DNA from 4 places in the Paenibacillus sp. ALE2 genome. Region 2 is predicted to be linked to each of the others. Evidence: riboswitches for the same ligand, from Rfam matches in the RefSeq annotation. Region 2 holds a riboswitch; each other region holds the start of a gene.
What was found. A riboswitch is a leader RNA that binds a small molecule or an ion and turns the genes downstream of it on or off. The one in region 2 is predicted to bind thiamine pyrophosphate.
Positions count from the first base shown of each region.

Region 1: another riboswitch for thiamine pyrophosphate. It lies ahead of thiC (phosphomethylpyrimidine synthase ThiC); the one in region 2 lies ahead of tenA (thiaminase II).
Region 3: another riboswitch for thiamine pyrophosphate. It lies ahead of ACXHJ1_RS18575 (thiamine phosphate synthase); the one in region 2 lies ahead of tenA (thiaminase II).
Region 4: another riboswitch for thiamine pyrophosphate. It lies ahead of ACXHJ1_RS04490 (ABC transporter substrate-binding protein); the one in region 2 lies ahead of tenA (thiaminase II).

Region 1 covers NZ_CM134213.1:706,757-708,960, forward strand. The annotation lists gene thiC (phosphomethylpyrimidine synthase ThiC) at 1-1,138, opposite strand, end outside; TPP riboswitch at 1,325-1,436, opposite strand; gene ACXHJ1_RS02850 (IclR family transcriptional regulator) at 1,554-2,204, opposite strand, start outside.
Region 2 covers NZ_CM134213.1:2,912,986-2,915,189, forward strand. The annotation lists gene thiM (hydroxyethylthiazole kinase) at 1-365, opposite strand, end outside; gene tenA (thiaminase II) at 391-1,080, opposite strand; TPP riboswitch at 1,213-1,315, opposite strand; gene ACXHJ1_RS12780 (NAD-dependent malic enzyme) at 1,385-2,204, opposite strand, start outside.
Region 3 covers NZ_CM134213.1:4,233,656-4,235,859, forward strand. The annotation lists gene ACXHJ1_RS18570 (ABC-F family ATP-binding cassette domain-containing protein) at 1-569, shown strand, start outside; TPP riboswitch at 655-763, shown strand; gene ACXHJ1_RS18575 (thiamine phosphate synthase) at 1,080-1,673, shown strand; gene thiO (glycine oxidase ThiO) at 1,731-2,204, shown strand, end outside.
Region 4 covers NZ_CM134213.1:1,063,491-1,065,694, forward strand. The annotation lists gene ACXHJ1_RS04480 (bifunctional 2',3'-cyclic-nucleotide 2'-phosphodiesterase/3'-nucleotidase) at 1-49, opposite strand, end outside; gene ACXHJ1_RS04485 (pyridoxamine 5'-phosphate oxidase family protein) at 268-702, opposite strand; TPP riboswitch at 971-1,080, shown strand; gene ACXHJ1_RS04490 (ABC transporter substrate-binding protein) at 1,276-2,204, shown strand, end outside.

The DNA of each region.
Region 1 (2,204 bases), 2.2 Mb from region 2:
CCCCGAGAGAAAAGGCCACATCGTAGGCTTTCATAATTTCACAGATTTCTTCAAAATGCGTATACAAAAAATTCTCCTGATGGTGTGCAAGGCACCAGGCTGCCATGATCGACCCGCCCCGGGATACAATTCCCGTCATTCTATTCGCCGTCATCGGTATATATCGCAGCAATACACCCGCATGGATCGTAAAATAGTCCACTCCCTGCTCCGCCTGCTCAATCAGCGTGTCTCGATACAGCTCCCACGTCAGCTTCTCAGCTTCGCCGTTCACCTTTTCCAGTGCCTGATATAGCGGCACCGTTCCAATCGGTACGGGAGAATTCCTGATGATCCATTCGCGCGTTGTATGAATATTCCGGCCTGTAGACAGGTCCATGACGGTGTCTGAGCCCCAGCGTACAGCCCAGGCCATCTTCTCCACTTCCTCCTCGATGGAGGACGTAACCGCGGAATTTCCAATGTTTGCATTGATCTTTACGTGAAATTGGCGCCCAATGACCATGGGTTCGCTTTCCGGGTGATTGATATTTGAAGGTAAAATAGCTCGTCCAGCCGCCAGCTCCTGTCGTACAAACTCGGGCTCTACGCCTTCGCGGATCGCCGCGAATTCCATTTCAGGCGTAATGATCCCTTGCCGCGCATAGTGCATTTGCGTCACGGTGCGTCCTTGCGAGGCCCGTAGCGGACGGTTGGTCACGCCGGGAAATTCCACTGTCTCCCGTTTGGAACCAGGCTTCATCCCGTTATCCTCCGGCTTGACGGCGCGGCCCTCATAAGCCTCCACATCTCCCCGTTCCAGTGCCCAAGCTCGCCGTAATGGTGGCAATCCCTGACGGATGTCGACCTGGTAGGCTTCGTCCGTCATCGGACCGCTGGTATCGTATACACGCAGTGGCTCATGATACTCGGTTCCCTGCGGCGTATGTGTGGGTTTTAGCGCGATTTCACGCTCAGGCACAGCAATATCCGGCCGAGAACCTTGAATATACACCTTACGGCTCCCCGGAAAGGGCTTTAGCCCACTGGCTTGCTCCGCTTTGGCCTTCTCTCCCTCTACTTCTATTATTCCTGCCAATCCTGCATCTGCTGATTTCACTCCTGTTTCTTTTGTTCCTTTTGTTTCTGTCGGTTTCATGGTCCATTCCTCCCGTTTCGTTGAAATGACACACCGATCCGAACCATTCCCAGGGTGGCGCTGATCTATGCAAAAAAGCCGGTTCCCTAGGGAACCGGCTAATCAAACGAAACAGCTATCCAAACCGATCGCACGTGGAATAATCATATTCCAATGCGCGGTCGTAGACAGCAGCTGCGTATACATTTCAATGGCCGATTACTTCCCTACGCTGGTATGATCCAGATCAGGTGCAAAGGGTCCGGAATCTTGCCTGATTCCATCTCAGCCCGCATTACAGGCTCCCCCAGTAACTGTGATACTTTCTATTCACATGAATTGGTGGCTATAACAGACATACCGCCATCTCTATCAGACTACTTTAAATTTATAGCTTTGGCAACCCTTGTATGATTTCCTTTTGTATTGATTACTGTCACGGAAGCATAAGCCCCATTTCCTTGGCTGCTTCGATCAAAATCGGTGCAAACTCATGCAGCGTCTCGGGCGCAAGTCGACTGACCGGGCCGGATACAGATAAAGCCGCCGTGACCTGTCCCTTTCGGTTCACAATAGGCGCGGCCACAGCCGCAGCTCCTGGCTCACGTTCTTCATAGCTGGTCGCATAGCCCTTCTCACGAATGTCCTGCAGCTGGGCTTTATAAACCTCCGGGTCTACCGAAGGTGGCCATTCTTCACTGCTTAGCAACACCTCCAGCTCCTGTGGTGGCATAAAGGCCGCCAGCACCTTGCTGGAGGCTCCCACAGCCAGCGGCATACACGCACCCACAGGCGCAACCCTGCGGATCGCCTGATTGCTCTGCACGGCTTGTATGCGAATACGCATGCTTCCATCCCGCAGGTACAAGCTGACCGTTTCCCCTAAGCGATCACGCAGTCCTTCCATTGCAGGCTGTAACAACACCGCCGGCTCATCGCTTTGGGACAGATGCGTGGACAGCTCCCATATGCGAAAACCAAGCCTATATTTTTCCGTTTCGGCATTCCGAACGACAAATCCCCGATCCTCCAGCGTAGTCAAAAGACGATGAACAGTGCTTTTATGTAGACCAATTTGGGAGGCAAT
Region 2 (2,204 bases):
AGTGAGATGTTAACCTCGTTTAGAATTCGTAGTGCTGACTCGGTTCTAAAGCTAGTCGCTCCTGCACCGACCGGATCTAACAGAACTGGAACACCGTGAGCATTCGCCGATTGTCCAGCAAGGATCATGGCATCCACCAGCTCACGGTTTAGCGTACCGATATTTAACACGACGGCGCCCGCTATTTTGGCCATATCTGCTACTTCCTCGGGTGCATAAGCCATCACCGGGGAGGCCCCTAGTGCATATAGGCCGTTGGCTGTAAAGTTGGTGACCACCACATTGGTTATATTATGAACGAGGGGGTTGCTGTTTTGTACCTTTGTCAGGAGCGCCGAATAACTTTGTTCCCATATATTCATCATGTTTATCCTCTCTCATCTATACTGATTATTCCAAGACCGTAGCGCGCATCTGGACGGGCCATTGTTCCTGCTTATAAGCCATATCCCAGAACATATATTCCAGCTGGCAGCTTAGCATAAAATGCTCAATCATCCGCTCTCGCTCGGCAGCCGTGGCGACTTTCGCCCAAGCATCCACACGCTCTCGATATTTGAAGGTTACATCTTCAATTTGGTTGCCATAGAAGCAAATCCACTCATAGAACGGATGAGACTCGTCTGGTCTTACCTCATCCATTAGCCTGCGTCCAATTTCAAGATATGTCCATGGACATGGTAGCAGCACGGCCATGATTTCCCCAAGACTACCCTCATGTGCGACGGTCAGCATATGGCGGATATAATGATGAGCGGACGGAGCGAGTGGATATCCCTGCATCTCTTCATAGGTGACACCTGCGATAGCACAAAAATTTTGATGCGGATGAACCTCGCTGTTGAGAATAAAAGAGATCTGTTCGTTAAATACAGCCATATCCTCCCGGCTCGTGCTTTTGGAGATTGCGATGCCGTAAATCCGCATGTAGGCGTTCAAATATTCAAAGTCTTGTTTTACATAGTGAATCAGCTGTTCCCTTGTTAAATTTCCTTCAGCAATACCTCTCACAAAGGGATGCTCATAAATGGCTTGAAAAATGCCATCCGCCTGCTGACGGAGCTCTTGCGAAAAACTCATTTCCCCACCTCCAACAAAAATGGAGAATAAGAAGTCCCGTAAGATACAATTCTCGGAACAATGCCAAAAAGCCGCCCCGAAAACTGGAGCGGCTTCAACATAGGTTCAATGCGCAAAAACGCCTGAAACCCTATATAGAAGGCTCCACTTTCCTACGCTAGTACGAACTAGATCAGGTTCAAAGGGTCCAAGATTCATTCTTGTCTCAGCCATAATGGCTCCCCTAGTGGACTTTCCTATTCTTTTGACTAATACTGTACATTCGTTCCTATGTTATGTCAAATTGCTTATGCCTAGTGAAGGATTAGTGAGGGTGATGGATTACACTTTCCACGGCTTTGACCCTCACATATTCCGGTTTCCACATTGCATCCCGAATGGCTTGCTCAATATCTGGAAGGTGTGCCTGAGCTACCTGATCCTGAATTGCGGCCTTCGCTACCGCAACCGCAACCGCAAACGAAACATCACGTAATTTTCGAATATGGGGCAGCAGTGCGCCGCCAAGTTCATTCGAATCTACGGCGTTGGCAACGGCATCAGCTGCTGCGGTAAACATGGAAGGAGTGATTCGTTTGGCCTTGACCACAATTGCGCCTAGACCCAGTCCCGGGAAAACAAAGGCATTGTTCGCCTGACCAATTTCAAATTTCGTACCGTTATAGGTGACGGGCTCAAAGGGACTTCCCGTAGCAATCAATGCTTTGCCATCAGTCCATCGTATCAAATCCTCGGGTACCGCTTCAGCCAGATTGGTAGGATTGGACATGGGCATAATGATCGGGCGTTCCACATGCTTTGCCATTTCCTTGATAATCTCTTCAGAAAAGGCACCCGCTACACCGGAAGTCCCAATTAAGATTGTAGGTTTTACCTGACGGATGACCTCCAACAACGGTATTTTGCCGTCTTCCGATCGGGCCCATGAGCTGATTTCTTCCTTTTTACGCACATATGGTTTCTGATAATCGAGTACATCTTCCATATCGTCCGTTAATAGCCCACGATAATCAAAGGCCCAAAACGACCTGAAAGAATCTTCTGCAGGAAGCCCGTCCTCGATCATAGCGCTCCGTATTTGGTCGGCGTTACCGATTCCTGCTGCCCCTGGACCAAAGACAAGT
Region 3 (2,204 bases), 1.3 Mb from region 2:
TTGATTTTGAAATTGGCTACACTCATGCCCTTTTGCCTAAAATGTCCATGACGATCGAACGTGGCGAAAAGATCGCAATTGTTGGCTGCAATGGTGTTGGTAAGTCTACGTTGCTCAAAACCATTCTTGGGAAAATACCTCCAATCAGCGGAAAAACCTATCAAGGGGATTTCTTGCAGCCTGCTTATTTTGAACAGGAAGTAAAGGCGGAGAAAATTACACCGATTGACGATGTATGGAATGAATTTCCGCATTTGAATCAGCATGAAGTACGAGCGCATTTGGCGCGCTGTGGTTTGAAGAATGAGCATATCACCCGGCCTTTGTCTGCGCTTAGTGGTGGAGAACAGGCTAAAGTCCGCCTTTGTAAACTGTTAATGCGTGAGAGCAACTGGGTACTGTTTGATGAGCCTACCAACCACTTGGATGTCAAAGCAAAGGATGAACTCAAACGTGCTTTGAAGGAATACAAAGGGACCGTATTGCTTGTATCCCACGAACCGGACTTTTACGAGGATTGGGTAACCAAAACGTGGAATGTAGAAGAGTGGTCTAGTAAAGTTAACTAAAATCCAGTTCTGACAGATTTCACACAAGGTGGGGTTTGCAGAATTAGGAAAATATGCTAAGCTATCTTTAGCTGATACAATAAAATAGCCACACTAGGGGAGCCGCCCATGCGGCTGAGACGAAATAAATGGATTTCGGACTCTTTGTACCTGATCTGGGTTATGCCAGCGTAGGGAAGTGAGTACTGTACAAACAAGGTAGTAGATCTTTACTTTTGTTTGTGCAGGGAACGATATACGTTTACGGATATAATAGTCCGTTCGATTTTGAACGTTTGTCAAGCCACTTCCTTTGGGAAGTGGCTTTTTGCGTTTCGTTCATCCTCATTTGTTCGAGCTTCCGTAGACGGATTTACATATGATCTCCTTTCATTATTGCTGGTACATGTGGCTGGCTCCGTATGATATTACCCAATAGGGAGCTGCAACAATATAGTTCAGCTTATACGATTATTTTATATTTTTTAGTCCAAGTGAGGTGAAAATGAGATCGAATTACACGTAATTACGATGGAAAGTGTCTCCTGTGTGGATGTACCCAAAGTGGCTGCCGCTATTTGTCCTTATATTCATTATGTACACGCACGTTCGAAACAGAAGGGTGCCTCTGCTTTGCTTTCTTTGACTCGTAGCATGATCGAGCAGGAAGTTCCTTTGCAGCAAATTGTAGTAAATGACCGTATGGACGTAGCTTTACTTACCTTGGCAAGAGCTGTCCAGCTACCTGCTAATGGGTTATCTGTGATGGATGCGAAAAGTCTGCTTCCAGTGGATACACGCTGTGGAGTGTCTGTACATTCCTTGGAGGAGGTGCAGACCGCTGAGCAGGGGGGAGCAGACTATGTACTATTTGGTCATGTATATGAGACCTATTGTAAGGCCGGTCTTGTACCGCGGGGTGTAGCACAGCTTGAACGCATTTGCAGATTGTCGGCCATTCCGGTGATAGCGTTGGGAGGCATACAACCTCATCATGTTCCAGAGCTCTATCATGCCGGAGCAAGCGGAATTGCGGTGATGTCTGGTATATGGGAAGCAGAGTCACCCGTTGCAGCAGCGATGGAATATAGGCGAATGGTAGATCTTGTAGTTCACGACCTGTAGCAAGAAAACGAGACGAAGGGAAAGCAGAATGCTCACCGGAGAGGAGACACGGAACATATGTCAAAGACACATACAGAGAAAAAAGCAATAGGACACGCAGAATGCTTGGTCATAGGCGGGGGTGTGATCGGCAGTGCCATTGCTTATCATGTGGCTAAGGAGGGACGAAGTACAATTATGCTGGAACGATGTATCCCCGGTGAGGGAGCATCAGGAGCAGCGGCGGGAATGCTGGCAGCGGAAAGTGAAGAGTTCTCAGACCTTGAGCTGGCACGATTTGCTCGCGCAAGTCGAGATGCATTCCCTGACCTTGTCTGTGATTTGGAGCGTTTATCGGGTATTTCAGTTGATTTTCGTACAGAAGGTTTTGTGACCCCTTTTCGTTCAGAAGCAGAGGGCCAAAGACGCTGGAATGCTGCGAATATCCGAGAGGATGATAGCCCTATTTGGTGGGATGCCAGGGAATTGGCTCGACGGATTCCGGGCTTGGCAGATCAAGTAATTGGGGCTATATACCGATCAAAGGAGACA
Region 4 (2,204 bases), 1.8 Mb from region 2:
CTACAACTGCTGCTGTAAACCCTCTAAACCAATTTTTACGAAATAACAAAATATACCCCTCCTCATTAAGGTGTATGCCTCATATACATACTTTTGCACATATATGTAAGCTTTGAACCCACCATTCCTATTTTAATCCAACGCCAGACAAAAGAGTAGTCATTTGCTTAAAATATTTATGAAAAAATAATTATTTTGCTTATAAAAAAAGCCAGTAAATCTCCTAAAAAAATTGGAAATTTACTGGCTTGTCCGTTTATATTGTTTCTATTTCGTCCACACCTGGCGCTCCGTTTGTTGACCCACGTACTCAATACGAGTTGGATTGACGTCTAAAATGACATAATCGGGATCATCTGGTCCGGAAAACCATTTTTTCAGAGAATCATTCCACACTTGTTTGCGTAACCCCTCATCAGCTGTAATCTGGACGGTAGCCTCCACTTCCAAGACTTCCTTCGTGCCACCCACTTCATAGCCCAGCAGCAAATAAGCATTCGGATTGTCCTTTAGCTCATCCACTTTATGTGTTTTGCGATCCGTCGCCAGATGAATGTTCATTCCATCGTTAAAAAGGGCCATATAGCGTACTTTCGGCTTTCCGCCCTCTACCGTACCTAACGAGCAAAATTTGTTGTTATCCAAAGCCTTCACAATGGCTTGTTCCAGCTGACTGCGATCCAGTGTCTCCGTTTTACCCACAGTACAACAACTCCTTTTTACGAATTAGAATTCTATAGGGCTATGCCACTTGGCACCAGCTCTCCTAAACATACAGTGTAGCTGTTCTAAAAATAACATGACCAAACAGATCTGAATGATTCATGTTCATTTTCAGATCAAAGCTCACAGTAAAAGTGTACCCTGTCGTTCGGCAAATGAACCGTGAGCGCTTCCTCAAAGCTGGACAGACCCGCTTTCAAGGCATATAATCGTCGTAGTAAACCCGAATAAACGAACCCATTAAACCATACAATGCCAGGGGTGCTGGAATCGGCCGGCTGAGAGTGTGTCCCAAGACACTGACCCTTACAACCTGATCTGGGTAATGCCAGCGTAGGAATGCTTAAGCAAGATGTGCCTTTTATTAAAACAGGACATCCCTTACTTTGGTATATACAAGCGCAAGCGTCCCGGAATCTCGGGACGCTTTTTTTGTTGAAGATAAAGTTGTTGGAAAGATTGCTTCCGGCAGATGTGATTTTTGTGAAAATGGGGAATATAAACTGTCTGATTGGACGGATAACGGGTAATTAAAAAGGAGAGAACACAACGATGAAGCGCATGAAAATGTTAAGCCTGGGTCTGATCAGTCTGTGGCTCATGGCTATGACTCTGACCGCTTGCGGCGGCAATCCCCCTACATCTCAAAAGGAGGTTCCTGCTGCCGACACTTCAACGTCTACCTCGGCAAAGGGGCTCAAAGATGTTAAAGTCGTGCTCGACTGGACACCCAATACGAATCACACGGGACTCTATGTCGCCAAGGACAAAGGATTTTACGAAAAAGCAGGCTTAAATGTCCAAATCGTTCAACCAGGTTCAGGAGGAGCCGACCAAATGGTTGCTTCGAATGCTGCACCTTTTGGTATCAGCTATCAAGAAGGCGTCACTCAGGCTCGCATCCAAGGCGTACCGCTCGTATCCATCGCTGCGGTGATTCAGCATAACACCTCTGGCTTCGCAGCTCCGGTAGACCGCGGAATTAAAAGCCCGAAAGATTTCGAGGGTAAAAGCTACGGCGGCTGGGGTTCTCCTGTAGAAGAAGCGGTCATGAAATCCATCATGGATTCAGACCAAGGTGATGTGAGCAAAGTGAAAATCGTCAATATGGGCAATGCAGACTATTTTACAGCCGTGAAGCGGGATATTGACTTTGCCTGGATTTTCTACGCATGGACCGGGATTGAGGCCGAGCTTCGAGGCGAGCCCTTGGATATGCTGTATGTAAAAGATTATTCCAAAAGTCTCGATTACTATACACCTGTAATTGTGAGCAATGAACAGACGATAAAAAATGATCCTGACCTAGTCAAAGCGTTCATGGATGCTACCGCACAAGGCTATGAATACACTATCGCCCATCCAGAAGAAGCGGCGAATATCTTAACTAAAGCTGTGCCAGAGCTGGACAAAAAACTGGTACTTGCTAGCCAAAAATGGCTAAGCCCGCGTTATCAGGACGATGCCACGCAATGGGGCTT